3 regions of the Paenibacillus crassostreae genome follow, and region 1 is predicted to be linked to each of the others. Evidence: a T-box and tRNA genes for the amino acid it is inferred to sense, from the RefSeq annotation. Region 1 holds a T-box; the other regions hold tRNA genes.
What was found. A T-box is a leader RNA that pairs with one kind of tRNA and senses whether it is charged. The one in region 1 lies ahead of leuS (leucine--tRNA ligase), so its partner is inferred to be a tRNA-Leu.

Region 1 (10,133 bases):
AAGTACAGCACCAACATGTCGACGTCCACAACGAGAGCGAGTAGATACCATATAAGCAATATCCATGAAGTACGTATCCCAATCTTTTCGTGTATCTATCATGATCTTCTCTCCTCTTTAATTGTTTGTAGTTATTATTATCCTACAATTCAACATTTGAAGCTATTTTCTCCAACATTTTCACTCCGATTCCTTTGACTTGATCCAAGTCAGATATTTGTCGGAAGGGTCCTTTGTCATTACGATAATCTATAATTGCCTGTGCCTTTTTCTCCCCAATACCTGGAAGAGACATCAATTCTGCCACACCCGCTGTGTTGATATTTATTTTATTGCTATCCGGAACATCCGCTAATACGGACTTTGATACGGCCTCTGATGCGGATTCTGACATAGGTTCTGACATAGGTTCTGACTCAGAAAGATTTGTCACCTTGGATTCAGTTTCTGATTGTTGTTCTACTACTATTTGTTGCTCCGGGGTTGATTTGGATTCGCTAACATTACTTTTATTCGTATTTTGTATTAATTCGTCATCATCATCTAAAGCTTGTGCAACGTGAACATTCAATGGTTCCCAGTCTTGTATGACCTCGCGATCACCTATACCAGATAACAATATATAACCACTACTTATAAAAGCTGTCAAAACAAATAGCAGTTTGTACGTTCGTCTCACTCACAACACCTCCATCATACTTAATTTGGATTAGCGTCTTACATAATCAACAAGAATTAAGATTAAAAACACTTGATTTGATCTGTTAATTCGTCATGAGGTAAAGGTACTAACGCATATGTTATGAAGTAGGAATATGTCATGAAACAACAATATGGTGAAAGGAGGGATTGTCTTAATGAAAGTAGGAATAATAGGTACTGGCAGTATGGGAAGCGTCTTATTAGAAGCTTTCATTGAATTTCGTGCTCTGCAACCTCATCAACTTTTCATAAGTAATCGCACTCTGAAAAAGCTTCTCGTTCTCTCTGAGCGTCACGAAGGTCTAAACATATGTCGTAACAATATTCAGACTGTAAGATGCAGTGATGTAATATTCGTATGTGTTAAACCACTTCAATTCGCTTCATTAATTCAAGAAATCAAAAACGATGTTCGACCCAATCAGCTAATCGTATCTATTACAAGCCCTGTGCAAATATCTCATCTGGAAAATAGTCTTGATTGCAAAATTGCAAAAATCATTCCAAGTGTTACGCATAAGATCGGTAGTGGTGCTTCATTAGTTATGTATGGTAACCGTCTTGATGAGAAGGATAAGCAAATTCTACATGATCTTCTCTCATACATCAGCAAACCTATGGAAATAAAAGAATCGCAGGCACGCATTAACTCTGATTTTTCCAGCTGCGGGCCTGCTTTTATTAGTTTTTTCTTAACCAAATGGATCGATGCTGCGGTAGAGATGACAGGCAGTTCCCGCGAGGAGATTACCTGTCTTGCAAGTGAGATGCTCCTGGGTACCGGTAAACTGTTAACCCAAGGAGGCGTTACCCCCCCTCAGCTTCAAGAAATGGTAGCTGTTCCTGGAGGAATAACCGCACAAGCTTTATCTCAACTTAACCATAGCTTAGATGGCGTTTTTCACCGTTTGATTTCGACAACACATCAAAAATATGATGAGGATCTAGAAGAGTTAGATAAATTGTTCGATGGACCTAAGATCAACCGACCACAATATTAACTAATTTACCTGGAACAGCAATCACTTTACGAATGGCTTTACCGGCAATAGACTGCTCAACACTAGGAAGTGATAAACTGTACTTCTGCATCGCTTCTTGATCCATATCCTTTGCTACCATCACGCGTTGTACAATCTTTCCATTTACCTGTACAACGATTTCAATCTCAGCATCCACCGTCCAAGCTTCATTAAATGTTGGCCATTCTACGTATGAAATGCTACCAACATGCCCAAGGCGCTGCCACAATTCTTCGGAAATGTGCGGTGCCAATGGGGATAGAAGTTGCACAAATTGTTCTACGCTTGAGCGCGGTAATTGTTCAGTTTTGTACGCTTCATTAACAAAAATCATTAATTGACTGATCGCTGTATTAAATCGTAAGTTTTCGAAATCTTCGGTAACTTTTTTGATCGTTTTATGCCATATTTTTTTGAATTCATCACTACCTTCACCGTCAACAATCTTACCGTTGAGGTTACCTTCGTCATTTATGAACAAACGCCATACTCGTGCAAGGAAACGATGGCTACCTTCTACACCATTCATACTCCAAGGTTTAGTCGCTTCAAGTGGTCCCATAAACATTTCGTATATACGGAGTGTATCCGCGCCATAACCTTCTACGATTTCATCTGGATTCACGACATTACCACGAGATTTACTCATTTTCTCATTATTCGTACCTAGAATCATTCCTTGGTTCACAAGCTTATGGAAAGGCTCTTTCGTATCCACTATGCCCAGATCATACAAAACTTTATGCCAGAATCGAGCATATAGTAAGTGTAGTACTGCATGTTCCGCTCCACCAATATAAAGATCGACCGGAAGCCATTGTTGTTGCTTATCCTTAGCACAAAGCTCTTGATCGTTATGCGGATCAATGAAACGTAGATAATACCAGCAACTTCCAGCCCATTGAGGCATTGTATTCGTCTCACGGCGAGCTTTCATCCCGGTCTCAGGGTCTATTGTTTCTACCCAATCGAGCACATTAGCTAATGGCGATTCTCCAGTACCTGAAGGCTTGATATGTTCTACATCTGGTAGAACAAGTGGTAATTGATCCACCGGAACAGTCTTCATGGTTCCATCTTCTAGATGCAAGATAGGAATAGGCTCTCCCCAATATCTTTGACGGCTAAACAACCAATCACGCAGGCGATATGTGATTTTACCTTCGCCTTTACCATTGTCTTCTAACCAAGAAATCATTGTTGCGATTGCTTCTGCATTGTGTAGACCATTCAGCAATTCAGAGTTCACATGCTCTCCGTCTCCACTATATGCTTCCTCTTCTACATTTCCACCTTTGACCACTTCGATAATATCCAATCCGAACTGCTTCGCAAATTCCCAGTCACGTGTATCATGCCCTGGAACAGCCATGATAGCTCCTGTTCCATATCCAGCAAGGACATAATCTGCGATCCAGATCGGCATCTTCGCACCATTGACTGGATTTATTGCATAAGATCCAGTAAAGACACCTGTTTTATCCTTCGCCAGATCAGTCCGTTCTAGATCACTCTTATGTGAAGCCTGCGTTTTATAAGCTTCAACTGCTTCTAATTGCCCTGGTGTCGTTATGCGTTCGACCAATTCATGTTCTGGAGCTAGGACACAGTAACTTGCACCGAATAGCGTATCTGGTCTTGTTGTAAACACAGCTAGATGAGCGTCATGACCTTGAATATCAAATCTCACTTCTGCTCCTTTAGATTTACCAATCCAGTTGCGCTGCATATCCTTTATGCTCTCAGACCAATCCAACTCTTCTAAATCATCCAATAGACGGTCAGCATATTCAGTAATCTTCAGCATCCATTGTCTCATAGGTTTACGAACGACAGGATGGTTGCCACGTTCACTTAATCCATTAATCACTTCTTCATTCGCTAAAACTGTTCCTAACGCTGGGCACCAATTGACAGGTACTTCTGCTACATAGGCGAGTCCTTTATTAAACAACTGAATAAATATCCATTGTGTCCATTTATAATAATCCGGATCCGTTGTGCTGATCTCACGATCCCAATCATATGAGAATCCTAAAGATTTAATCTGACGACGGAAATTATCAATATTCTTTACTGTAATTTCTCTTGGATGTTCACCCGTATCTAAAGCATGTTGTTCTGCGGGTAGACCGAATGCATCCCAACCCATGGGATGTAGAACATTATAACCACGCTTGCGTTTATAGCGAGATACGATGTCTGTAGCTGTATACCCCTCTGGATGACCCACGTGAAGACCAGCACCAGATGGATAAGGAAACATATCCAACGCATAAAATTTAGGTTTAGTAGGATCCTCACCTGTTTTAAAAGTTTGATGTTCTTCCCAATATTGTTGCCATTTCGGCTCAATCGCTTGTGGTTGATAGCCTTGCCCTTGTTGTTCACTCATGACTAAAATTCCTCCTTCATTAACGTGTATAATCATTCTTCAAAACCTTTTACCTCATCAAAAAACCTCTCATCCTTAGCGTTTGATCGCTAGGGACGAGAGGTTAGATTCCCGTGGTACCACCCTAGTTAGCGGAATACATTCTTTGTCTTCCACTCACTTTGAACCCTTAACGCGGGTAAGACGATGATATTTTATATTCATATCATGACTCCGAGGCAAGTTCGTTTCAATCTATCAACCGGCTTGCAGCAACCACCGGCTCTCTGGATGATATTTCGAAATTAGTACTCCTCATCAACGTTTAACATATGCATTTTGATGAATCATATTATACCTAACCCAAGAAAGTAAGTCAATTGATTCTACGTGTGAATCAGACGTTAATATTGCTACTTATGAATAAATCCATCCGGGAAAACAGATACTAATTCTTGTCTTTCCAAAACCACTTAAGGGAGTGTTCAAATGCGCGAAGGAATGATTCCTACAGTTCTTGGAACCGTTGTGTCTGCGTCAGGTGCTGCATTACTTGGTAGCAAGTATAAGCTTGCTGCATATGGTGTACTAGGCTTTGGACTTGCCCACATCATCCTGGGAAGTATTGATCTTGTAGAACATCGTTAAGGAATGGAAAGACATAGAGTACAGAAAGTACAGGCCTTGGATCAAAGGATCCAAGGCTTGTTTATTATAGCTTTTTTTGCAAATCATAATAACAAGCAAACATTGGAGAATCACTTCCCACATATCTCACAGCCACTTGGACAACATAAATAATGCTTTATAAATAATAATGTGACTACTAAGGAGAGTGTCTATGGGCATTTTAACAGGAAAAGATGAACCTTTGCATTATGGCGAAATATTCTATGTTTGGCAGTGCTCTTTGATGACAAAAGCGGCGATTTCGTCCTATCAAGCTTTCTTGAATCATGCAGGTGATCATGATCTCAAAAAGATCATTGAAGATTTCATCAATCAATCCAAGAAAGAAATGAAACAATGCGATGATGTCTTAATGGAGAATGGCATTGCTCCACCTCCAGTACTTCCTGAACGCCCGAAGGTGAATCTCGAAGATATCCCAGTTGGAGCAAGGTTCTCAGATCTAGAAATTGCTGCATCGGTCGCTTCTAGTGCTTCTCTGGGTCTAGTCTCAGCGAGCCAAGCTATGGGGATGAGTATTAATGAAAATATAGGGGCTATGTTTGCCAAATTTCATTCTGAGATGACTGTACTTGGTAACCGTATCCTTAATTTAAATAAGGAAAAAGGTTGGATCGTACCTCCACCACTTCAATTGAAAAAACCTGAACTTGTCGAAGCATAACACTCATACCTTCTCTCTGACCCTGCCAATAAGGCAGGGTTCTTTTATATTAACATTAATAAAAACAGCCCTATCTCCAAGAGAAGGACTGCTTTATTTATTTCTATTTAATCGCCACATAGAACAGTCTTTGCGCGCCATCTCCCGCTTCGTTCCATTCAAAATCTGCGTAAATCTTGATGTCACTAAATCCAGCTTTAGCTAACTCAACTCTCATCCATTCAGGATCATATGCCCGCTGAATATGAATTTCTTCAAACCGACGATAGTGATCTCCACCTTGTTCTTCACGTACAAAGATTCGTAAATGGTGCTCTATCTCGCATCGTTCAACATCTAGATCACATGTCCAGATATATGAAACGGACCGTTCATCAAGCACAAAAGGTTGCTCGTCATCATAACCTTTTAGCGTATTGGGATGGTGCACATCGAATAGAAATGTTCCACCAGGCTTTAATCCTTCGTAAGTTCGAGCGAACAAGGATATAACGTCAGATTCCTCAACTAGGTAATTGACGCAATCGCAGAAAGAAATAACGGAATCCACGGGTTCTGGCAATTCCCATTCTTTCATATCCTGTTGTACCCAACGAATACTACCTTCACGATATAGACGATTACCGCGTGGCGTTCCATCCATTTTACCACGGGCTACAGACAACATATCTGCTGAGATATCAATACCCGTAACTTCAAAACCAGAATTAACTAAAGGAATCGTAATACTCCCTGTTCCACAACCTAATTCGACAACGCTATGAGGCATTCCATGTTTCTCCCAAGCCGTTCGTGCAAAGCGTATCCAGTCAGGGTATGGCATGTCCTCCATTAACTCATCGTAGACATATGCAAATTTCCGATAGGATGACATATTAGCACCACCCTTCCCATGAAATAATATTCAAATACTTAAATTAAGATGGTTCATCCTCATTCACATTCGACTCTGGATTTACTAGGTATGTCCAATTCTCTTTTTGTGTTATTAGACCTTCCTTTAGCAATTTGCCTATTGCGCGTTTGAAGGCTGATTTACTAATGCCGAATCGCTCTTTAATGATGTCTGGTGGAGTAGCATCGGAATAAGGCATTCCTCCACCTGGACGATCTTTAAGTGTAGCCAATATTCGATCAGCGTCTAGATCTCTGCCAATTTCCTTTAAAGGAGCCATGGAAAGATTCACTCGTCCATCTTCTCGAATATGACTTACGCGAACTTGCACTTCTTCACCAAGTCGAAGCATCTGGTTACGCTCTGTAGAATGTATTAAGCCAATACTCCCGAAGCCAATTACTCCGCCATCAACAATGACGAATGTACCCATTTGGAGTGGTTTATACACAGTTGCCGTTACCCATTGATTCATCCATGAGGAAGGTGCTGCAAAGGTTAGTGGTTCAAGTTCATACTCTCCTGCTAGCTTAGCCAATAAGCGACCTTGTTTATCGTGCTCCATCGTAACAAAGACGGAATCACCCACAAGTGGATGCAGTTCTTTAATCTCTGGTAATTCTCGAATAGGTAATAATAGCTGGCGCCCTAGTCCCATTTCGAGGAAGCATCCTAATCGTGGATTAACATCAGCCACAACAAGTTTTGCTAATCCCCCTAATGTTAAATAAGGTTTTTTCATCGTAGCAGCTAAGCGATCCTGCGTATCGAAAAAGATAAATACCTCTAGGATATCTCCCGGTTTTATTTCTCCTACAATCTCCGTGTAATGGAGTAACACATCGAAATCATCTCCATATAGAAAAAAGCCATATGGAGATACTTCACGGGCCACTTCAAGTGATACAACTGTACCCGCAACTAAACTCATACGATCTCCACGACTTTAGCATCAGACCATAGTTTCTCAATGTTATAGAATTCACGTTCATCACGATGGAAAATGTGTACGATTACGTCACCTAGATCCATTAGTACCCAACGTGCGCTGTCCATTCCTTCGATTCCTCGAATAGTTGTTCCTGCGCTCATCGCTTCTTTACGAATATCGGTAGCGATAGCTTGGACCTGTACATCGGAATTACCATGACAAATGACAAAATAGTCTGCAACCAATGAAATTCCTTTTAAATCCAGTGCTACAACATTCATAGCCTTTTTACCTTGGGCGCTTGATACGACCAAATCCAACAACTTTTTAGGTTCAATAAATTTTTGATTCATGAATTCGCCTCCAATTGCTTAATCAAATCATTACGTGCTAATACGGTTAAGGGAAATATAATTTCCCGACGTGACACTAACAAACTGATCGTAGAATCAAGACCAGCCAGTAAACCTTCTTCTAAACTATCGTTGGCTAGTTTTCTAATATTATTCACTCCGGGAAAGTCTCTTCCCGGTTCAATATAATCAGCCAGACAAACCACCTTATCCAATAAGGTCATACCTATACGTCCTGAGGTATGGTAACGGATCGCATCCAATACTTCTAGATCCGTTATTCCATAATCATGATTTGCTACAATGGCTCCGACTTCAGCATGCCACAGTTGCTTGTTATACAATAATAATTCACTAGATGATTGATGTTCTTCTAGAACATCTTTTAACTTCTCTATTGGCCAATACTTAGCAACATCATGCAGAATGGCAGCTAAATCAGCTTTTTCAGGATCCGCCCCATATTGTTCTGCTAACTTGACTGCGGACTCCATAACACCCTGGGTGTGCTGCCAACGTTTAGCAGGCATTTGAGCAGATACTGCTTCAATAAGCTCATCACGGCTGTATCCCATAAATTCCGCTCCTTACGATATAATCATACACAACTTCCGGAACCATATAGCGGATTGAATGCCCTGCCTCCGCTTTTTCCCTAATATCAGAAGATGAAATATCTACAAGCGGCATATCCGCAAGTAGTACTTTTGATTGTAAGTAGGATGGTAATGCATTCAGATCCAGTGGTGAACCTGGGCGACCCACCCCGATAAACGTTATCAGCTGGGATAAATCCTCAATCCGATCCCAGTGAGGTAAGTAATTAACCATATCTGCCCCAATAATAAAATAGAAGTCAAATGCTGGATAAGTAATCTTCAGCTCTTCTATCGTATTAATGGTATAAGATATGCCTCCTCTTTCCACTTCAATATCTAAAGTCCGGAAGGATGAATGACCCTTTATAGCTTCAGTTACCATAGCTAGTCGTTCCTCACCCGTCGCTCCAGCCTTATCCTTGTGTGGAGGAATGTGGCTTGGCATGAACCAGACCTCATCAAGTTCATAAGCATCTCTTGCAGATTCCGCTGCGAGCAAGTGGCCGATATGAAGCGGATCAAAGGTCCCCCCCATGATTCCGATCTTCATGCTGAATCCTCCCCTACTTATGGCAGTTGAATTTCTTTGTTATCTTTTGACTCTTTATATAATACAATCACTTTCCCGATAACCTGAACCAATTCAGCGCCAGACTTTTCAGCCAATTCAGCTCCAATTTCATTACGGTCTTCAAGGCAAGTGTTCAATACTGTGACTTTCATAAGTTCTCTCTTCTCAATCGCTTCAACAATATGCTGAATCAAGTGATCATTAGTTCCATTCTTACCCACTTGAAATACAGGATTCAAATGATGTGCTAGTGAACGTAAATAACGTTTCTGCTTTCCGTTTAACATGTAATATCCAAACTCCTTCAATTCAATTATTCTCTTGTACATTTACAGCTTCATGTTGAAGACTCTTCAACACGGCTTCTCTCATTATCTCAATTGGTGCAGGTAACCCAGTCCAATACTCCAGGGCGTATGCTCCTTGGTTCACAAACATCCCTAGTCCACCGTGGGTGATGCAACCTCTCTCATGACTTTTCTTCAACAATTCAGTCATGAGCGGATTATAGATCAAGTCGCTGACGATAATGCCAGGAGGTATTGATACTGGATCGATTGGCGAATGAGCTGTGTGTGGGTGCATTCCAATAGAGGTCGTATTAATTACGATGTCCATACTTGACATGTAAGACTTGGCCTCATCTATAGAAACACCCGAAATATTAGCTATTGAACTCCACTCTTTTGCTAATTGAATGGCCTTGTCCTCCGTACGGTTAGCTATGACAATACGCTTGGGTTCTTCTTGAGCTAATGTGTGAACAATACCACGCGCCGCACCACCGGCTCCTAATACTATGATTGATTTGTCTTTTAGACGGACACGAGTCTCTTCTTTTAACGAACGAACATATCCGATTCCATCCGTGTTATACCCTGTAAGGTACCCGTTCTCGTTCACAATAGTATTCACTGCACCAATGATCTCAGCGGATTCATCCAATCGATCAACGTAAGCCATCACATCTAATTTATGAGGAATGGTAACGTTAATCCCTCGGAAGCCCAGATCTTTCATTCGTGTAATGGCTGGACCCAATTCTCGAGGGCTCACATGTAGAGGGATATATTCCCCTTTCAATCCAAGCGAAGCCAGGGCAGCATTATGCATCACTGGAGATTTCGAGTGAGCAATAGGATCCCCAATCACCGCAAGGCGCAAAGAGTTATTATGTTCTGAAGATAAATTGCTCCATAACATAAGCCTATTCCACCACCTCTCTGCTAAATATTCAATATGACCATCCGTTCATCCCTATCGCTATCTTACGATAACGCTTAGATCAGGGAAGGTCTTGTTAATACTTTAACACCACGTGGCGCATGGATT
Region 2 (10,133 bases), 560 kb from region 1:
GGAGGCAGCAGAGAAATTCCGTGAGTTGATTACGAAGTATGAGATTCAATTGATTGTGATTGGGAACGGTACAGCTTCAAGAGAGACGGAGCAATTCGTAGCTGAAGTCATGAGTGATCTGAACGATAAGGATCTTGCATATCTGATTGTTAATGAAGCGGGTGCTAGTGTATATTCTGCTTCGAAGCTGGCACAAGAGGAATTCCCGGATCTGGATGTTGCTGAACGAAGTGCGGTTTCCATTGCGCGTCGTATTCAGGATCCATTGGCCGAGTTAGTGAAGATCGATCCGAAGGCTATAGGTGTAGGTCAATATCAACATGATGTTAGTCCTAAGCATCTAGAAGAGAGTCTCAAGGCCGTTGTTGAATCCGCTGTTAACCATGTGGGAGTAGATGTGAACACTGCTTCTCCTTCGTTACTATCGTATGTTGCTGGCGTGAATGCAACTACGGCAAAGAATATTGTGAAGTATCGCGAAGAGAATGGAAAATTCATTACACGTAAACAGTTGCAAAAAGTACCCCGTTTAGGTGCAAAAACGTATGAGCAATGTATCGGATTTATGCGAATTTCAGAGGGCAAGGATATTCTAGATCGGACCCCCATTCATCCAGAGTCCTATTCCGTCGTGGATCAGTTGTTCCGCGAATTAAATGTTGAACTAGAGAAGCTTGGAACCCAAGAACTCAGTCAACTACTGGAACAGCAGGATGTAGTGGATTTAGCGACTAAACTTGATGTAGGTGTTCCTACATTACGTGACATTATAGAAAGTTTACAACGACCTGGACGTGACCCGCGTGAGGAACTTCCCCTACCTATCTTCCGAACAGATGTATTGAAGATGGAGGATTTGACACCGGGAATGGAGATGCAAGGAACTGTTCGGAATGTCATTGACTTCGGTGCCTTTGTGGATATCGGAATCAAGAACGATGGGTTAGTTCACATCTCGCAGTTAAGTAATGGTTATGTAAAACATCCGATGGATGTTGTCTCTGTTGGTGATAATGTGACGGTATGGGTTCTGAATATTGATGAGAAAAAAGGACGCGTTGGACTTACGATGAAGAACCCTCGGAAGGATCAATGATCTAATCATACTCAAAAGCTTCGCTATCCTGTTCAGGACGGCGAAGCTTTTAAGTACAAAGATAAATTAGAAGTACGTAGTATTTATGTGGATGTCTTGCTTTTGTTCGTTGGAGTGTTACGGTAATGAAACCAACTTTCATTCAGTAGTCTGATCTGGCGACGATCTTTTCTATTGAAAGCACGCATTAATTGATTGCACAGCCATTGTGGCAAGGGTATCTCCTCCTCATGCATTCCATCTTAACCTTAGCATATGGAGGAGTAGCCTAGAGTGTGCGGTATACAAATGAACTATTCTGCTTCTTCCTCATACCATTGTTCTAGTTGCGCTTGAAGAGCGCGAATCTCCGTTAAGAGTGATATGAGCGGATAGCTTTTCTCATCAATAGATGCGAAGGATTGTTCCAATTCATTGATGTATTCTAGTCCATTACGTACTGAATATTGTTCTTGCAAAAGATCCAAATTATCGCATTCAGCAACAGCTAATGGTAATGTAGGAACATGATCCGCAGTCAGTTTATCAATTTCCTTGTTGAGCCGCAGATTCAATGCACTTAGTTGATAAGCGTAGTCTGTAGGCATTTCGACAAATTGAAGTTCTTGTTCTCTTTGTAAAATAACGTATCTCATTTGTGCCATAGTGTGATGAGCTCCCTTAGATATATTAGCAAATCCAGTTCTTCTGATCGAAGTATATACTTGTCAGTGTAGCCTATGGTGAAGTTAAAATTCAAGTAGAATCATTTAAATAGAGTCATGACTATAAGCCTAGCCGATGGGAAGGAACCGTAAGAGAATCATGAAAGAAACGATGAGCAATGAAGAATTGCAGGTATGGGTTGAAGATATTTCAATTCGATGTTTCGGAGTGCCATTTCTCCATAAGGCACTGTTTAATAGACGACTAAAGTCAACAGGAGGGCGATATTTCCTTAAGGGACACAACATAGAGATTAATCCACATCAACTTGATAACTTTGGAAATGAGGAAGTAGAAAAGATTATCAAACATGAATTATGCCATTACCATCTTCATCTAAGGGGGAAAGGGTACCGACATCGTGATCCAGATTTCAAGCAATTGTTACTGCAAGTAGGTGGGAGTAGATACTGTCAGTCACTGCCTGGAGAGAAAGCGAAGCGGGCTCTACCGTATCGCTACAAGCTAACTTGTAGCCGATGTGGGATGGAGTATCTTCGTAAGCGAAAGGTGGATCCGAAGCGTTATCAATGTGGTAAATGCAGTGGTTCATTGCGGTTATCTTCCATGATCTTACCTTGACTGAAGTCATTCAGAGTGGTATATTAATGTTTGTAAGTCTTGTTTATTGTTCCCTGATAGCTCAGTTGGTAGAGCACTCGACTGTTAATCGAGTTGTCACAGGTTCGAGTCCTGTTCGGGGAGCCATTATTTTGGAGAGATACCCAAGTGGCTATAAGGGGACCCTCTGCTAAGGGGTTAGACTGCGTAAGCGGTGCGTGGGTTCGAATCCCACTCTCTCCGCCATATTTTTCATTAGCCATACTTATCCTATAAGAATTGACAAAGGAACCCATCAGGGTTCCTTTTTTTAAAATATAAGAAAGTATAAGTTTTACTTGATACTCTAATCCTTATATTTCCGCTGAAACGGATGCCGTCTTTGAAAAAGGACGGCATAATCGTTTCTACTTGATCACTAAAACAACGCCTACTATTAGAGCATAGGCGTTGTTATTGATTCTTTCGCTTGTACTTTGGGGATTGAGTTGCCTAATTAAATTTATTCTCCATCAAACTTCCTAAGGGGACAATCATTTCTTGTTCTGATTTATGAAGTGGATATATTCTCGCTGTGTCATCATCATTAACATGCTGAATAAATACGGGCGTTCCTTGGTAAGTTACATTCTCCATCACTGCTGATTCGGAAATTTCAATTGCTCGTTGTTTGTTCATCATTACGCTCCTTCATTTCGAACTAAACGTAGTATGTGAATCAGATATTAATTTATTCAGCAGATTGGATTATAATGTTGCTTGTTAACTTGTAACATTTTGTTTTTTCTGTTTAAACATATAGATGGCATATAGCATGATAAATAGGACAAGGAATATAGATGAATAACGGTACATCAAGGCATAACTTGAGAACGAAGCGATTTGCCCTAGTAATAGAGCTCCAAAAGCTATTCCGAGATCAAGTGAATTGAAATACATACTATTGGCTAGCCCTTGCTGCTGGGGTGTGACTGACTGAATCATCCAAGTCTGAAGAGTAGGCTGTGCTGTACCGAAACCTATTCCATAGATTAATGCTGATATAGCAAGAGAAACGGTAGAAGTTGAGTAGGAAAGGATAATAAGGCCAGTTATTATAAATAATGCCGCAGGGATAAGTAATACTACATGACCTTTTCGATCATAAAGTTTACCGGAGATCGGACGGATAAGAATAACTGAAATAACATTAAACAAGAAGAAGATGGATGCATTTGCAAGATCGACTTCTTTTCCAAATAATATTAGAAAGCTCAATAATCCCCCATAACTGATGGACAGGAGCATGTTAAGTATGCTCGGGAGTATCAGCTTTTTGTTGAAACCTGCCTTTTGAGGTGTTGCTGATTGTTCCTTCAGGGGCGTGATTGGAATTTTGACCTTTTTAGCGAGGGGATAGATCAATGGGAAAATCAATAATCCTGTTGCTAGGGTAGCATACACTAATGTATGAAATCCGCTTTGTCCTAATAAGGTACTTCCGATCACTGGTCCAAGAGATAAGGCAATGCTAGTTGATAAACTGAAATACCCCATACCTTCGCCTAATCTTCTAATTGGAATGACACCGGATGCCATTGTTGGCAATGTAGTGCTTCCCATTCCGAAACCGATACCGAAAATAACACGCATAAGAAGTAATGTTGCTAATGTTCCACTCCATAAATAACCGAGAGTAGCGAGCGTAATTAGGATGAGTCCGGTGAAGAGAATGAAGTTTCTTTTACCCTTCTCAAGGATCTTAGCAGAGAATAGGCGAGAAGCAATAGCTGACAATGCAAACACGGTTGTAAAAAGACTAACTGTGAAATCATTTGCATGGAAATGATCTTTAACATATGCAGGTAAGGGTGATAATATCATTTGTAAATTTAGAAATAGTAGTAAATTACAAACAGTAAGCATGACAAATTCTTTTGTCCAAAGTTTCTCATGGTTGATATTCATTGTGTTAATAACTCCTATTCTTGATGTGCTTGATTAATATTATGTTGGATTTGTTGCATGATCTGTTGTAAGTCATGTAATTGTTGATCTGTAATCCCAGCGGTCACTGTATCATTCAGTCTTAGCTCAAGTGGTAGAGTATCGTTGATAAGTGTATGAGCGGAAGGAGTTGCATAGATTAGAAATGCTCTTCGATCTAAGGTGTCTATTTGTCTAATGATCAATTGCTTCTTATCCAATACATCTAAGATGCGAGTAACCGTGGGCTGATCTTTATTGGTTCGAATTGCAATTTCCTTTTGGTTAATACCCTCATCAAGATGAACTTGGTATAGAACGGTCCATTGTTCAGGGGTTATACCAAACGGTTTGAGTTGATTGGCGAACAAGGTGCTGATTTGGCGGAAAATAGGTGAATATTTATATCCGATGGACTGATTAGGAGGAGAAAATTCGATCAGAAGAAACACTTCCTTATTAAATAGTTGTTGTAACAATTATATTCATAACAACTATTAATGTCAAATGTAATGGAATTATTTGGGTAACCCCAAGGGTGGTTATAGAAAGAATGTGTTATAGATCGGGTGGGTGATCCAAGACAGATGAATATTTTGGGTATAAACGTCGAATACATTCTGGACATATATCATGAGTAAATTCTGCATAAGTATGCTTCTCTAAGAAGCTTTCAATACTACTCCATAGATCATCTTCTTTAATTCTTTTACAGACAGCGCATATGGGGATAAGTCCACGCAATGTTCGTATTTGTAGAACCGCTTCTTGAAAGTCAAATTCCACTTGTTTTCTTTGGGTAATATTGCTGATAGAAATTACGGCTCCATCAATACACTTTTTGTTCTTAATTAGGGGGAATACTTCTAACATGAACCACTCGGTTGTAAGATTGATATTCATACTGAAATCATGAAAAAATGATGGTAGCTGCCCGTTGAAAATACAGTAAAATTGATTGGCGATAGTACAGTTATAATTACACGTATGTAAAAGAACATCGTAGATTTGCAAAAAGTTAACACCAAGCCATTGAAAATCTGAAGGGATGTTAATTGACGCAGATAATTCTCCCCATGCTCGGTTTGCTTCGATGATGTAGCCATCAGTGTCAATGACTATAATACTCTGATGTAATGCGTGTAGAACTTCGTTAGGAAGAACAGCGGGCATTGTTATATCTCCTTTGCAGCATGAATAGGATACCTCCAAATAGATGTTAATTATGTGATATAATTCAGGGTAATATAACAAATAGTATATGCGTCTTTACGTCATTTTGCAATATAAAACACTTACATACGTCATTTATTTTGTTGGAATTTGAGAAACATAGGTTGTTTTTTAACAACATAGGAAGGTGGACATAAGATGCAGTCTATTTATGAGCGTATTGAATTACTTATTAAGGATAAGAGGATGACTAAGAAATTATTTTGTGAAGAATTAGGGATTAGTACTGGTAATTTGGGAGATTGGAAAAGAGGGAAGTCGACACCAAGTACAAATAAATTAATAGAAATTGGTGAGTACTTCAATGTTAGCTTGGATTGGCTCATTGTGGGGAGAGAACCTTATAATGAAACGATCATGGAAGAGCATAGGGCATATGTGGTAGATGATGTTCAATGGTTGCAACGTATAGTTCCGAAATTAAGTGAACAGGAAAGAACTTGTATAAAGGAATATATTGAATTTACAAATTATAGAAGAAGCCGGTACTCCCAACAATAAATGATTGTATACCATAGAAAAGGTACCTACCATTATGTGAAATGGTAGGTACCTTTTCTTGAAAATATAAGACCTAGTTACGCCATCGATGAATATTGTAGAACTTCAGAAGAATTGATCTTCACTGAAAGCCATTCTTGTCTAAATGAATCAAGCAGGGACTGAAGTAAATAACTTTCTTCATCATTTGATATTTGTATTACAACAGAAGCGCTTTGGATGCATGAGGATACAGCGGAGAATAAGTAACATTGCACTGCTTGGTCACAATCTATCTCTAGTCGTTGATTAATCCAAGCATGCACCGTTGTTAGGCAACCGAAGGTATTGTAATCATGAAGCGTTTGTTCAAGTTCATCAAAATCGAACCAAGGGTAAAGAGCTCGGGCTAATTTCAATAGACGTCTTCCATTCTTATGAGCTTCAGAGGTATTCTCATAGCTATTCTTTCGATTCTGAATCACCCTATCGATTAAAGCGATTTTCTGCGAATCATTCCCTTCTGATGCGGCATAGATTTCTTTAATGGCCCAGCCATCGGTTCTAAGTAACATACTTTGGAGGTGGTCTCTCATGAATAATTCCAGGTCACGGTAGTTTTGAATGCTTCCTTGCGCAACTTGGGCCTCCATGGTTAACGTATGAGTATACCCGCCAACGGAAAGGGATGAATCTAACATCTGTACATAATCAAGTAATTTCCTACCTTTGTCCATTCGTGACACCTCCATGGTATATAATGTTAAAATAGTTCAATTAGTGTTATGTTAATTAACAAGAAATGAATGATATTTGTATTTTCGATAATATTCCATGAAATTATGATACTAAACGGATGGTTTATTGTCAATAAAAAGTAATTACGTAAATATTTATAACCTATATTGATAGGTTATATTACATTATATAAATTCGGAAGATATTTGAAATGATTTCTTCTTTACTTTTAATGGGCAAACGTGTAAAATGTATTTTGTTGCTGTAAGAAATTTTTATCTGTATTATGCGGTCGTGGTGGAACGGCAGACACGCTACCTTGAGGTGGTAGTGCCTTCGGGTGTGCGGGTTCAAATCCCGCCGACCGCATCTTGAATTCCAAAAGCAGTAAACTAAGGGATGATCCTTGTTTTACTGTTTTTTTTGAAGAAATATAGGATAGGAACGTTGTATATCTATTAATGATGTTATGGAGTGAGAGAGATAAGTGCTATAATAAATTGACATCAAGTTGAAAATTCATTAGAATGTCTAAGTACTTGTTGGAACAGCTGGATAAAGATTGTGTTAGCAAATTTAATATAATGGGTGATAATTATGTCTTACAGACCGATTATTTCGAACGTGGAAGAAGCTAGTAATAATGAGAAAGATGGATTATATGAATTCATCTTCTACTTGGCAGATGGAACAGAATGTCGTACGTTCTATAACCGTTATCCTGAATGGAAAATGACGAATATTACACGACTTCAAAAAACACCTTGCCCTGTATGCCGCAAAGATTTTATTTGCAGATGTATGGAAAGTTTCAGAGATAATTTGCAACAACAAGTCATCGATAATGAGTGGCTAGAAAAGGCTATTGTTAAGTAAAGACTTGTTAGAGAAAAGAAGCGTGGGAAATAATCCTACGCTTCTTTTCACTATATATGCTGGAAGGGGATATTTGAGATGAAGAATGATGATCCATTTTCGATTGTATTGATTGATGGGCAGTGTCTTTTATGTCAAAGTGCGACCAAATTTATTGTTCATCATGATCCTGTAGGGAGATTTTACTTTGCTTCCTTACAGTCTGAAACGGGGCAGAGATTACTTGGTAATGTAGGATTACCACTAGATCATATAAGTACATTTGTCTTAATTGAAGGCGATCGTTATTTCACTCAATCCACTGCTGCTTTACGCATTGCTAGACATTTACGCGGTTTATGGCCACTTACATATGGTATTATTTTATTACCTAGATTTATAAGAGATACGGTATATCAATATATAGCTAGAAATCGGTATCGTTGGTTTGGCCAGTCCGATCAATGTATGTTACCGACATCAGATCTTAAGGGGAGATTATTAGAATAGGTTAGCACTCGTAGAGGAGGTTAATGCTGTGAAATATATCTTGATTGTACTCGTTGTAGGTATTGTTGTAGCGAGCTTGGTGCTAAAACGGTTGAAAAATAGAAAAGCTCAATCTCAAGGGAATGTCATTAAATTTCAGAAGAAGAGTAAGCAGAATTTACAGAAATGTTCCTATTGTAAAAAGACAAGTAGATTAATTTTTTATGCAAGTGATGAGGGAACAGTTGTAGGAGTATGTAAGGAATGTAGGCCGAAAGCCAAGGCTCGCGATATGCTTCCGATATAAATAATATATAAATATGATAATTATCCCGATTAGCTCGTAATGAGACTAATCGGGATTTTTCTTGTTTCTATAACTGCTTACCATAAGTTGCATAAAAGTCGATTAGGTAGCAAATAGTATAGGCGGGAGGTGTTAATGTATGCCTATTCAGAGGAAAAAATCCAAAGTATCCGAAGCGGCCAGCAATAGTCAGGAGGAAAGTAAACGGATATCCACAAATCTCGAACATAATCTTAAAGGTATCAAGGAAAGGTTTGGAAATAGTCCTGATCTGATTATGCGGAAATTTGAATTGATACGCGCGCAAGTTGAAGTTGCTGCTATATATATAAATGGTATAACTGATAAGTCGACGGTTGATGATTTTGTTGGACATGTGATGTCTTTTGAACCCATTACTCAGGATAAACTTCATATAACTTCTGAATTAGAAATTTTTGAATTTATGGCAAAAAAAGCTTTGAGCATTGGTGAAGAAAAGGTTGTCGAGGATTGGGATGGTTTATTAGAGGCTCTTTTATCCGGAAGCACGATTATACTAATTGATGGTTTAGGGAAAGCCGTAAGTGGAAACACAAGTGGTGGCGAGGTTAGGGCGGTTTCAGAAGCTAAGACTCAGGTCGCCATACGTGGTTCTAAAGACAGTTTTACGGAATCGATTGAGACGAATATATCATTAGTTCGTAGAAAAATCAAAAATGCTGACTTATGGATTGAAAGCATGAAAATAGGTACTGTGACAAAAACAGCAGTGTCGATCATGTATATCAATGGAATTGCTGATGATAAAACGATTCGCAAATTAAAAAAAAAACTGAAAGATATTCAAATTGATTCCATTTTGGAATCAGGATACATTGAGCAGTTAATTCAAGGGAATACATATTCACCATTTCCGACGGTGTTTAATACGGAACGACCCGATAGTGTTGCTGCAAATTTATTAGAGGGACGAATCGCTATATTGGTGGATGGGACACCGTTTGTTCTGATTGCACCTACAACTTTTTTTATGTTTTTCCATGCTGTTGAAGATTATTATCAGCCATTTGAGATTTCATCTGTGATTCGTTTATTAAGGTTTTTGTGTCTTATTATCTCGTCATTCGGTCCTGCAGTATTTGTTGCAGCTATAACCTTTCATCAGGAAATGATCCCCACACCATTGCTCATTAGTTTAGCTTCGCAAAGAGAAGGTGTTCCCTTTCCTGCTTTTGTTGAGGCGATCCTGCTAGAGGTTACATTTGAGATTATTCGTGAAGCTGGAATCCGAATGCCGTCACCGATTGGTCAAACCGTATCTATTATTGGCGGGTTAGTATTGGGCCAAGCGGCAGTACAAGCTGGAATTGTCTCGCCTGCCATGGTGATAGTCGTTTCTCTAACAGGTATCTCCAGCTTTGCGACTCCCGCTTTCAATATGGCGCTTACTATACGGTTAATAAGATTTTTCATTATGTTTATTGCTGCATTTATGGGGCTCTATGGGATATCCATTATTAGCTTTATACTGATTGCACATATGTGTAGCTTGCGATCTTTGGGGGTTCCGTATATGTCACCTATGGCACCTTTTATTCCAGAGGAACAGAAGGACACATTTATACGTGCACCACTACAATTCCTGCGGAGGCGGCCACGTCTTATTAGCCAGAAGAATAATGTCCGCATGCAAACAAATCAAGAAAATCGAGGAGAAATCAA
Region 3 (10,133 bases), 140 kb from region 1:
ATTTGCGTCCTGATGGAGTGCTGTTATCTAATGGACCTGGGGATCCGAAGGATGTTCCAGAAGCGATACGTACTGTGTCCCAGTTGATTGGAGAATATCCGATCTTTGGAATCTGTCTTGGACATCAACTATTTGCTTTAGCATCAGGTGCGGATACGGAGAAATTGAAATTCGGACACCGCGGGGGGAATCATCCTGTGAAGGATTTAGCGACAAATCGTTGCTTCATAACATCACAGAATCATGGTTATGCCGTAAATGAAGAATCAATAAAAGGAACAGATTTAGAAATCACACATATCAACAATAATGATAAGACAGTTGAAGGATTGAAACATCGTATTCATCCGGCATTTTCTGTACAGTATCATCCGGAAGCGTCACCTGGGCCAGAAGAAAGTAGCTATTTGTTCGACCAATTTCTCAAAATGATCGCGGATCATAAATTAAATCACCCTGCTAAACCGCGTCAAGCTGAATTAGCTGCAAGCGTGAAAGGAGCTCTACAACATGCCTAAAAATAATGAACTAAAGAAAATACTTGTGATCGGATCAGGCCCAATCGTCATTGGTCAAGCAGCTGAATTTGACTATGCAGGAACACAAGCTTGTCAAGCTTTGAAAGAAGAAGGTATCGAGGTTATTCTGATCAATAGTAACCCGGCAACGATTATGACGGATACGAATATGGCTGATAAAGTGTATATCGAACCTATTACATTAGAATTTGTTACACAGATTATTCGTCAAGAACGTCCAGATGGGTTGCTGCCAACACTTGGTGGTCAGACGGGGCTTAACATGGCAGTTGAATTAGCACGCGCAGGTGTTCTTGAACAAGAGAATGTGAAGTTGTTAGGAACACAGCTAGAATCGATTGAAAAAGCTGAGGATCGTGATCTATTCAGAGACTTAATGAATGAGCTTGAACAACCTGTACCTGAGAGTTCTATTGTAACTACTTTAGAAGAGGCGCTTGAGTTCGCAACTGAGATCGGATATCCACTAATCGTTCGTCCTGCATATACACTTGGTGGTACAGGAGGAGGAATCTGTGCAACAGAAGAAGAACTTCGTGAGACCGTCGTATCTGGTATTCGCTATAGTCCTATCGGACAATGTCTGATTGAGAAGAGTATTGCAGGACTTAAAGAAGTAGAATACGAAGTTATGCGTGATGCCAATGATAACTGTATCGTGGTATGTAACATGGAGAATTTCGATCCTGTAGGCGTGCATACTGGTGATAGTATTGTTGTAGCACCTAGCCAGACATTATCTGACCGTGAATATCAAATGCTAAGATCGGCTTCACTCAAAATTATTCGTGCACTGAATATTGAAGGTGGATGTAACGTACAATTTGCATTAGATCCTCATAGTTTTCAATATTATGTCATTGAAGTAAACCCACGTGTGAGTCGTTCATCTGCACTGGCTTCCAAAGCGACAGGGTATCCTATTGCCAAAATGGCAGCAAAAATTGCGATGGGATACACCTTAGATGAAATTATTAACCCTGTAACAGGACAAACATATGCTTGCTTTGAACCTGCATTGGATTATATCGTAAGTAAAATTCCACGTTGGCCTTTCGATAAATTCGTTCATGCGAACCGTAAGTTAGGAACACAAATGAAGGCAACTGGAGAAATTATGGCTATCGGCCGTACTTTCGAGGAGTCCATTCATAAAGCTGTTCGTTCATTAGAGATCGGTGTTCACCGCTTTAATCTAGAGGGAACAGAGTTACTAACTGAAGATGTTCTGAATGAGCGTCTTGAGAAACCAGATGACGAGCGTATCTTCCTCATCGCCGAAGCTTTCCGTCGTGGTTATACACTGCAACAAATTCAAGATTTAACACAAGTGGATTGGTGGTTCCTTGACAAACTTGAGGGGATCATTAAGTTTGAGACTCGTATTCAAGAAGAAGAAACACTTACTTATGAGACTTTGTATCAAGCGAAAAGACTTGGATTTACTGACAAATCTATCGCTGAGATTCGTAAACAGAATACGTCAACTAAACATCATACATCTGAAGTAGAAGTACGTGATTTTAGATTAAATCATAACCTTCGTCCAGTGTACAAAATGGTGGATACTTGCGCGGCAGAATTCGAAGCGTCCACACCTTATTACTACTCCACTTATGAGACCGAGAATGAAGTTATTCAATCATCGAAGGAAAAAATTCTGGTCTTAGGATCAGGACCGATTCGTATCGGGCAAGGGATTGAATTCGACTATTCAACTGTGCATGCTGTATGGGCTATTCAAAAGGCAGGCTACGAGGCTGTTATTATCAACAATAACCCTGAAACGGTATCCACGGACTTCAATACATCGGATCGACTATATTTTGAACCTTTATTCTTCGAAGATGTTATGAATGTTATTGAGCAGGAGAAGCCAGTTGGTGTAATTGTACAATTCGGAGGACAGACGGCAATTAACTTAGCAGCACCATTGAGTGCCGCTGGTGTGAATATCTTGGGTACTAGTCTAGCAAGCATTGATGAAGCCGAAGATCGTAAGAAATTTGAAGCGTTACTTACCCGTCTGGATGTAGCTCAACCGAATGGTAAAACAGTAATTTCTGTCGATGAAGCCGTTGCAACTGCAGATAAGATTGGATACCCTGTATTAGTTCGTCCTTCTTATGTACTAGGTGGACGTGCAATGGAAATTGTATATTCTGATGAAGAACTGTTGAATTACATGGAGTATGCAGTGAAGATTAATCCAGAACATCCCGTACTTATTGATAGATATATGCTTGGTAAAGAAGTAGAAGTTGATGCGATCTGTGATGGTGAGACGGTATTAATTCCAGGAATAATGGAGCATATCGAACGCGCTGGGGTTCACTCAGGAGATTCGATTGCTGTCTATCCACCGCAACATTTAGAAGAGCATCTGAAAGAGAAAATCGTGAACATCACGATAAAAGTAGCCAAAGAATTGAAGACGATTGGACTTGTCAACATACAGTTTGTTATTTACAAAGATGAAGTATATGTGATCGAAGTGAACCCACGTTCATCACGTACCGTTCCATTCTTGAGCAAGGTAACGACAATTCCGATGGCTAACCTAGCTATGCAAGCTATTCTTGGTAAGAAGCTGAAAGATTTGGGCTATCAAGAAGGTCTGTGGCCTGAAAGTAAATATGTGTCGGTGAAGGTACCGGTATTCTCATTCGCCAAACTACGTAGAGTTGATACCACGCTTGGGCCTGAGATGAAATCAACAGGAGAAGTTATGGGTCGTGATCTTCAATATGCGAAGGCATTATACAAAGGCTTGATTGGAGCTGGTATGAAGATACCATCCACTGGGTCAATCATTGTCACTGTAGCTGATAAAGATAAAGATGAAGCAGTAGAATTGATGACTGGGTTCAAGAGATTAGGCTACAAAATATATGCAACAGGTGGAACAGCAGACGCTCTAAATGCAGCTGGACTTGATGTAACTACCGTTCATAAGTTGAGTGAAGGAACACCAAACATTCTTGATCTAATCCGTACTGGAGAAGCATCCTTTGTCTTTAATACACTTACGAAGGGTAAACTACCACAACGTGATGGATTCCGAATTCGCCGTGAAGCTGTAGAGAATGGCATTGTGTGTATGACTTCTCTAGATACTGTTAGAGCATTACTAATCATGCTAGATACCATTAATTTCTCATCCCAAGCTATGCCATCATTTATTGGGCAATAAGGAGAATACGAATGAATCAAGCATATAAGGAAATGGCTGGTCGTCTGATCGTAGCACTGGATTATCCAGATGCTACTCAGGCACTTGGTTTAGTAGAGCAACTTCAAGGAATTCCATGTTATATGAAGGTCGGGATGCAGCTGTTTTATGCTGCAGGCCCGGATTTTGTACGCGAATTAAAGGATAGAGGGTACTCTGTTTTCTTGGATTTGAAAATGCATGATATTCCTAACACCGTTAAGGGTGGTGCCGAGAGCATCACCCGGCTTGGTGTGGATATGTTCAATGTTCATGCAGCTGGTGGAACACAAATGTTGCAGGCAGCTTATGAGGGAATGACGGCAGCATTAGTAAGTGATGATACTTTATCGAAGCCCATCATTATTGCTGTTACTCAATTGACTAGCACAAGTCAAACCGTACTAAATGAACAGATTGGTATAGAAGGTACTATACAAGATGCTGTTGTTAAATATGCAAAACTTACAGCTTCAGCGGGATTGAATGGAGTCGTAGCTTCTGCCCAAGAAGTACCATTGATTAGTAAAACATGTGGTAAAGAATTTATTACTGTGACCCCTGGCATTCGTCCAGCAGGAAGTGCAATAGGAGATCAATCAAGAGTGTTAACACCTGGTGAAGCAATCCAGCAAGGAAGTCACTATATCGTTGTTGGACGACCTATTACAGCGGCTAATAATCCCCGTGAAGCAGCAGAACAAATCATTAAGGAGATGATGGAAGCATGAGTAAAGTAGCGGAAATCCCTGGTTCCATTGCAAGTTATTTACTACAGATTGAAGCAGTTGCTTTAAGTCCCAAACAACCATTCACATGGACCTCTGGTATCAAATCACCGATCTATTGTGACAATCGCCTAACGATGTCATATCCAGTGATTCGTGACTATATTGCAGAATCATTCGCAACAGTGATTCGTGAGCAGTATCCGGAAGCAGAAGTTATTGCTGGAACAGCAACAGCGGGTATCCCTCATGCTGCTTGGGTAGCTCAGAAGCTAAATCTTCCAATGGCTTATATTCGTGATAAGGCTAAAGGGCATGGTAAACAGAATCAGATCGAGGGGCATATCAAGCCTAACCAGAAGGTGGTTGTTATTGAGGATCTGATCTCCACTGGAGGTAGTTCATTGAAAGCTGCATTAGCGGTTAAGGAAGCAGGGGGCCAACCAATGGCTGTTCTAGCGATTTTTAGCTACCAGTTGGATCAAGCTGTAGATGCTTTTGCAGAAGCTGGCATTCCACTTCAGAGTCTGTCTAACTACGGAGCATTAATGGAAGTTGCTCTTGAACAAGGAAAGATTGAAGCAGGAGATATTACGGTGTTGAAGGCTTGGAGAGAAGATCCCTCGTCCTTCGGTGTATAGTAATTATTATGGTTTGCAGAAAAGGATATCACCCAATCATTGGGTTGGTATCCTTTTTATTATGATAAGTTCCGATGAAGTGCATTGATCTGAATGAACTAGGTAACAATATCTCCAACATCATTTTTCAATCTTTAGGGGAAAGAGGAGAGAAGAAATGAAGTGGATCTATTTCGCAAAGTTATATCGGAGTGAATTTCAAGCGAGTTGTCTTGCCCAAAGGTTAGAACAAGATGGTTGGATTTATGGATATGAAGAACCAAATTCTGTAGAAATATTCCGTTCACGCAAAGGGAGATTTGGTGTTCGCTTCATTCTTTGAATAAAAAACTTGACATATGTGGTGTTAATGTTGTATATTAATTCTTGTCGCTGTTTGAATAATTTACTGACGCGGGGTGGAGCAGCACGGTAGCTCGTCGGGCTCATAACCCGAAGGCCGCAGGTTCAAATCCTGCCCCCGCAATTAAATAAATTGCCATTGTTCATACGGGATTATACATTATTAAGGGCCTTTAGCTCAGTTGGTTAGAGCGGTCGGCTCATAACCGATTGGTCGGGGGTTCGAGTCCCTCAAGGCCCACTTTTAAGAAATCCTTGCTATTGTAAGGATTTTTTGTTTGTCTTTTTTTTGAGAAATGTAATTCATTGTGTGGAGGTTATGACTTTGACAACAATACAATTAAATAGTTCAACCTGGTTTGGAAATACACGAAGAGATGTGTTATCTGGGATGACAGTTGCATTAGCACTAATACCAGAAGCGATCGCATTCTCTATCATTGCAGGTGTTAGCCCAATGGTAGGACTGTACGCCTCGTTCTGTATGGCTGTTGTGATTTCTTTTGTAGGCGGAAGACCAGGTATGATCTCAGCAGCTACCGGTGCGATGGCACTACTGATGGTAACTTTGGTTAAGGATCACGGGCTTGAGTATTTATTCGCAGCAACAATCCTTACGGGGATCATCCAATATGTCCTAGGCTTATTGAAAATAGGTCATTTGGTCAAATTCATCCCACATTCAGTTATGAATGGATTCGTGAATGCACTAGCCATTCTGATCTTCATTGCTCAACTGACACATTTTAAAGGACAAAATTGGGTCATGTATGGATTGGTAGCTTTAACGTTAGCCATTATCTACATATTTCCTCTCTTCACCAAAGCAGTTCCCTCTGCGTTAGTTGCAATCATTGTGGTCTCTATTATTTCGATCAGTTTGGGACTAAATATTAGTACGGTTGGAGATATGGGAGCTATTACGAACGCATTACCCCTCCTTCATATCCCACAGGTTCTTTTTTCACTGGATACGTTACTTATTATCCTGCCTTATTCAATCTCTTTAGCTATTGTGGGTATTCTGGAGTCACTCCTAACTGCGACGCTTCTAGATGAATTGACGGATACATCCAGTAATAAGAACAGAGAAGTTAAGGGACAAGGTATAGCCAATGTCGTTACAGGCTTCTTCGGTGGTATGGCGGGCTGTGCGATGATTGGTCAATCAGTTATTAATGTGAAGTCTGGTGGGCGTAAGCGCTTATCCACTTTGGTTGCAGGAGTATTTCTGTTATTCCTCATTATCGTACTAGGTCCTGTAGTTACCAAGATTCCAATGGCTGCACTTGTTGGGGTGATGATCATGGTCTGTATTGGTACTTTTAATTGGGATTCACTGAAGGAGTTAAATCGCATACCTCGAACAGATGCACTGGTTATGATTGTTACAGTAGTCATCGTTGTAATGACGAATAATTTATCTTATGGGGTCTTTGCAGGTGTATTGCTAAGTGCTTTATTTTTTGCTTGGAAAATAGGGAGGATTACGCTGGAACAATCAATCGGGCAGGATGGACATAAGGAATATAAGGTTAGAGGTCAAATGTTCTTTGGGACGATGACAGACTTTGTTAGTCTATTCAACTATATAGAAGATCCTGATCATATCATTATTAATTTCAGTCGTTCACATATATGGGATCAATCCGCGGTAACAGCGATAGTAAAAGTGATAACGAAATATGAGCAGATGGGTAAACACGTTAAAATAGTGGGACTGAATGAGGAAAGTCGAATTCTCATAGATAAGATAGGCTTATCAGTTCCGAGTGGACATTGATACGAGCAAAGAAGAGGAACTTGGTTAACAAGTTCCTCTTCTTTTTTCTTATATTTCCGCAGATACGGATTTCGTCCTTGAAAAGGACGTTATATCCGTTTCTACTTGCTTGAATCTATTCAGGTGCCCCGTAGATCGCTAACCATTGATTTTGTAATATCCAGCCGTTCTTTTGCCATTTCAGAGCATTCTGTATATAACCAAAGCTGTCGGCATGATATCGTCCGCTTACACCTTGGAATGCCAGTAACTCATATACCCCGTTACCGTCGAAGTCAACTGGATATAAGCCACTGAGCGGGTCTACCCAGCCTTCAATGGGCGACTTTAACGTTCCATCAGTATTATAGATTTCATCCAAGTATTCTTTACCTCGAGAGGTGATGTCTAACGTATATACTCGTGATGTGTTGCTATTGATTATTCGGAGACGATATCCATCTAGAAAGGATACAGTATACTTCCAATACTCGTTATATGCATCAGAGCTGAATAGAAGTTGAGGTTTTCCTTGAACGAAAGTGTATAAATAGTCATATGTCGTTGCTCCTGATCCACCACTATCTATCGTTACTAGGATATCTGAGACGCCATCTCCTGTAAAATCGCCTACGAATAAGCGGGGATTATATCCCGAGTTCTCTTTCGGTTGTATTCGATACGTTTGTGAAGTAGCAGCATCTTGAATGATAATAGCAATATTAGTTATATGTGGACTTTCGGGTTCTTTCTTCATGCCTGTTAACCATATTTGATCGCGAAGACGATCTCCAGTAACATCTGCAATGGTGTGATCAAGAATAAGTTCTTGTCGTAAGGATTGTTCTTCGAGAATTGAGCTGAAACGAGGGGCATTATATTTCTGTTCGATCATTAAATCTGCTCCTTTACATAGGTGATTATCCATAATGTATGATGGGAGGTATGAAGGTGTGATGTATGATGATTTATGGATGATCTTGATGCTGTATAAATTTTTCTGAGAAAAAAGTTGAAATTAACAATAATATAACGTATAATAAAAAAGTTGAATTCGAACGTTACTTTTAAAAAAAGTTAGACATTCGAATATATATGCCGGGGTGGCGGAACAGGCAGACGCACAGGACTTAAAATCCTGCGGTACGTGAGTACCGTACGGGTTCGACCCCCGTCCTCGGCATCCTTGATTGATAAGGTTTTTTTCGAAAATCCTTGTGTTTGAAACAGCAGAGGAGAGGACTCTTAACGAGTTCTCTCCTTTTTTCATTGGTTAAAAATGGGCTACATCGTCAATTACAGACGATTAACCCGCTTATGATAATTATTGTCAGGCAGTGAGCCAAGCTGCGAGTTCCTCCGTTTGGGAAAGAACAGCAATTGGATCATAATACCAGGATCTTTCTTCTTTCCAAACATAAATATGATTGTTTTTGACCGCGGGCAGGCTGCCCCAGATCGGATCATCCTTGTAGTCCTGCAGGGTTAGGACGTTGTCGGTCACGATGAGGTAATCCCCGGCATATTCATGAAGCACCTCGTTTGAAATTTCCGCCCACTGTTTGTCCATGATTTCCTCTGCAACATCAGCGGGAGGCTTGAATCCAAACGCCTGATAGACAGGTTGTCCTCCGCGTCCAAAGTTGTCTCCATAGGCCCGAATGGACTTGTCGGCACGTTCAAGGATGCTGAAAGTGGCATCAGCAGGGATGGATGCTTCCACCTTGGCCTTGGCTGCAGCAATACGTTCGTCGTATTGAACCAGCCAGTCCTTGGCTTCCTGTTCTTTGCCCAGTAGTTCTCCGAAATAGGTTAACTCTTCATGTGCATCTTTTAAATTTCCGTAAGGCACGATGATGGTAGGGGCAATTCGGCTTAAGGTATCGTAGCTGTCGGCCATGCCGGAAATAATAAGATCGGGCTCAAGTGCGATGATATTCTCGGGCGACATTTGCCCATAGGTTCCGGTATCGGTTACGCTAGTAAGCGCTTCTTTGAAGTACATATTCTCCAAAGTCAGTCCGGGAGCACCTACAGGAATAGCATCCAGAGCAATCAGGCTTCCTAGGTATTCCTCGGCAACGATGCGTTTTGGCTCAACTGGGATTTCATTCATGGGAATATGGAAGCTATGGGGATGCGGGAAGGAACCGCTGGAAAGCAGGGTATGCATCATCTCTATCACTCTTTCGTATTTGATAATCATTATCAATTACAATATAGCAGTTTTTTAAACTATTGACGATCCTTTGTCAGGTGCGTAGAGTTTAGATTGATTAAATGCAGGAGTTGGCTTGTTTTTTAGTAATGAAGAAGAATGTGAAAGGGGATATTTAGATTGTTTGGTAATGATTGGGATACACAATTGCAAGACGAAATAAGAAAGACTTATTTCATTGAATTACAGCAAAAAATAAGTGATCAATATGAACATCATACAATACTTCCTCCCAGAGATTATCTGTTTCAAGCGCTTAAACTGACGTCATATCACACGACGAAAGCTGTAATATTAGGTCAAGACCCTTACCATGGTGTTGGACAAGCTCATGGACTAAGTTTCTCGGTTATGCACGGAGTACCTATTCCACCTTCTCTGAGAAATATTCATAAAGAATTAGCGACAGATTTGCAGGTGGGGCCTCCTAATCATGGTTCTCTTGAGGATTGGGCGAATGAAGGGGTTCTTTTGTTAAATACCGTACTCACCGTGCAGGAGGGGCAACCAGCTTCTCACCAGGGCATGGGGTGGGAGAACTTTACGGATGCTATTATTCAGAAATTAAATGAACGTGTGCAACCCGTGGTGTTTATTCTATGGGGAAGTCATGCGCAGAAGAAAACGTCGCTGATCGATATGAGTAAACATAAGGTGATAAAATCAAGTCATCCGAGTCCGTTGGCTGCCTA

Region 2: it encodes a tRNA-Leu, which carries the amino acid that the T-box ahead of leuS (leucine--tRNA ligase) is inferred to sense. The anticodon was not compared.
Region 3: it encodes a tRNA-Leu, which carries the amino acid that the T-box ahead of leuS (leucine--tRNA ligase) is inferred to sense. The anticodon was not compared.

The regions. Positions count from the first base shown of each region.
Region 1 is NZ_CP017770.1:1,154,532-1,164,664, forward strand. It holds gene LPB68_RS05680 (deoxycytidylate deaminase) at 1-105, opposite strand, end outside; gene LPB68_RS23345 (ComEA family DNA-binding protein) at 143-679, opposite strand; gene comER (late competence protein ComER) at 858-1,703, shown strand; gene leuS (leucine--tRNA ligase) at 1,684-4,119, opposite strand; T-box leader at 4,208-4,429, opposite strand; gene LPB68_RS05700 (asparagine synthase) at 4,588-4,746, shown strand; gene LPB68_RS05705 (DUF3231 family protein) at 4,940-5,452, shown strand; gene LPB68_RS05710 (class I SAM-dependent DNA methyltransferase) at 5,556-6,326, opposite strand; gene LPB68_RS05715 (CvfB family protein) at 6,370-7,278, opposite strand; gene rsfS (ribosome silencing factor) at 7,275-7,631, opposite strand; gene yqeK (bis(5'-nucleosyl)-tetraphosphatase (symmetrical) YqeK) at 7,628-8,206, opposite strand; gene LPB68_RS05730 (nicotinate-nucleotide adenylyltransferase) at 8,190-8,780, opposite strand; gene yhbY (ribosome assembly RNA-binding protein YhbY) at 8,798-9,088, opposite strand; gene aroE (shikimate dehydrogenase) at 9,111-10,004, opposite strand; gene yqeH (ribosome biogenesis GTPase YqeH) at 10,082-10,133, opposite strand, start outside.
Region 2 is NZ_CP017770.1:1,712,431-1,722,563, reverse strand. It holds gene LPB68_RS08245 (Tex family protein) at 1-1,096, shown strand, start outside; gene cmpA (cortex morphogenetic protein CmpA) at 1,180-1,311, opposite strand; gene LPB68_RS08240 (hydrolase/acyltransferase) at 1,390-1,740, opposite strand; gene LPB68_RS08235 (SprT family protein) at 1,913-2,383, shown strand; tRNA gene LPB68_RS08230 (tRNA-Asn) at 2,434-2,509, shown strand; tRNA gene LPB68_RS08225 (tRNA-Ser) at 2,517-2,608, shown strand; gene LPB68_RS08220 (H-type small acid-soluble spore protein) at 2,855-3,040, opposite strand; gene LPB68_RS08215 (MFS transporter) at 3,125-4,309, opposite strand; gene LPB68_RS08210 (MarR family winged helix-turn-helix transcriptional regulator) at 4,324-4,806, opposite strand; gene LPB68_RS08205 (PAS domain-containing protein) at 4,886-5,500, opposite strand; gene LPB68_RS08200 (helix-turn-helix domain-containing protein) at 5,699-6,061, shown strand; gene LPB68_RS08195 (urease accessory protein UreF) at 6,139-6,777, opposite strand; tRNA gene LPB68_RS08190 (tRNA-Leu) at 7,067-7,147, shown strand; gene LPB68_RS08185 (hypothetical protein) at 7,376-7,654, shown strand; gene LPB68_RS08180 (thiol-disulfide oxidoreductase DCC family protein) at 7,733-8,143, shown strand; gene LPB68_RS08175 (hypothetical protein) at 8,172-8,429, shown strand; gene LPB68_RS08170 (spore germination protein) at 8,569-10,133, shown strand, end outside; gene LPB68_RS08165 (Ger(x)C family spore germination protein) at 10,133-10,133, shown strand, end outside.
Region 3 is NZ_CP017770.1:1,011,162-1,021,294, reverse strand. It holds gene carA (glutamine-hydrolyzing carbamoyl-phosphate synthase small subunit) at 1-518, shown strand, start outside; gene carB (carbamoyl-phosphate synthase large subunit) at 511-3,732, shown strand; gene pyrF (orotidine-5'-phosphate decarboxylase) at 3,744-4,481, shown strand; gene pyrE (orotate phosphoribosyltransferase) at 4,478-5,119, shown strand; gene LPB68_RS23095 (hypothetical protein) at 5,277-5,441, shown strand; tRNA gene LPB68_RS05070 (tRNA-Met) at 5,512-5,585, shown strand; tRNA gene LPB68_RS05065 (tRNA-Ile) at 5,629-5,702, shown strand; gene LPB68_RS05060 (SulP family inorganic anion transporter) at 5,787-7,244, shown strand; gene LPB68_RS05055 (spore coat protein) at 7,360-8,118, opposite strand; tRNA gene LPB68_RS05050 (tRNA-Leu) at 8,321-8,406, shown strand; gene LPB68_RS05045 (ABC transporter substrate-binding protein) at 8,554-9,339, opposite strand; gene LPB68_RS05040 (uracil-DNA glycosylase) at 9,562-10,133, shown strand, end outside.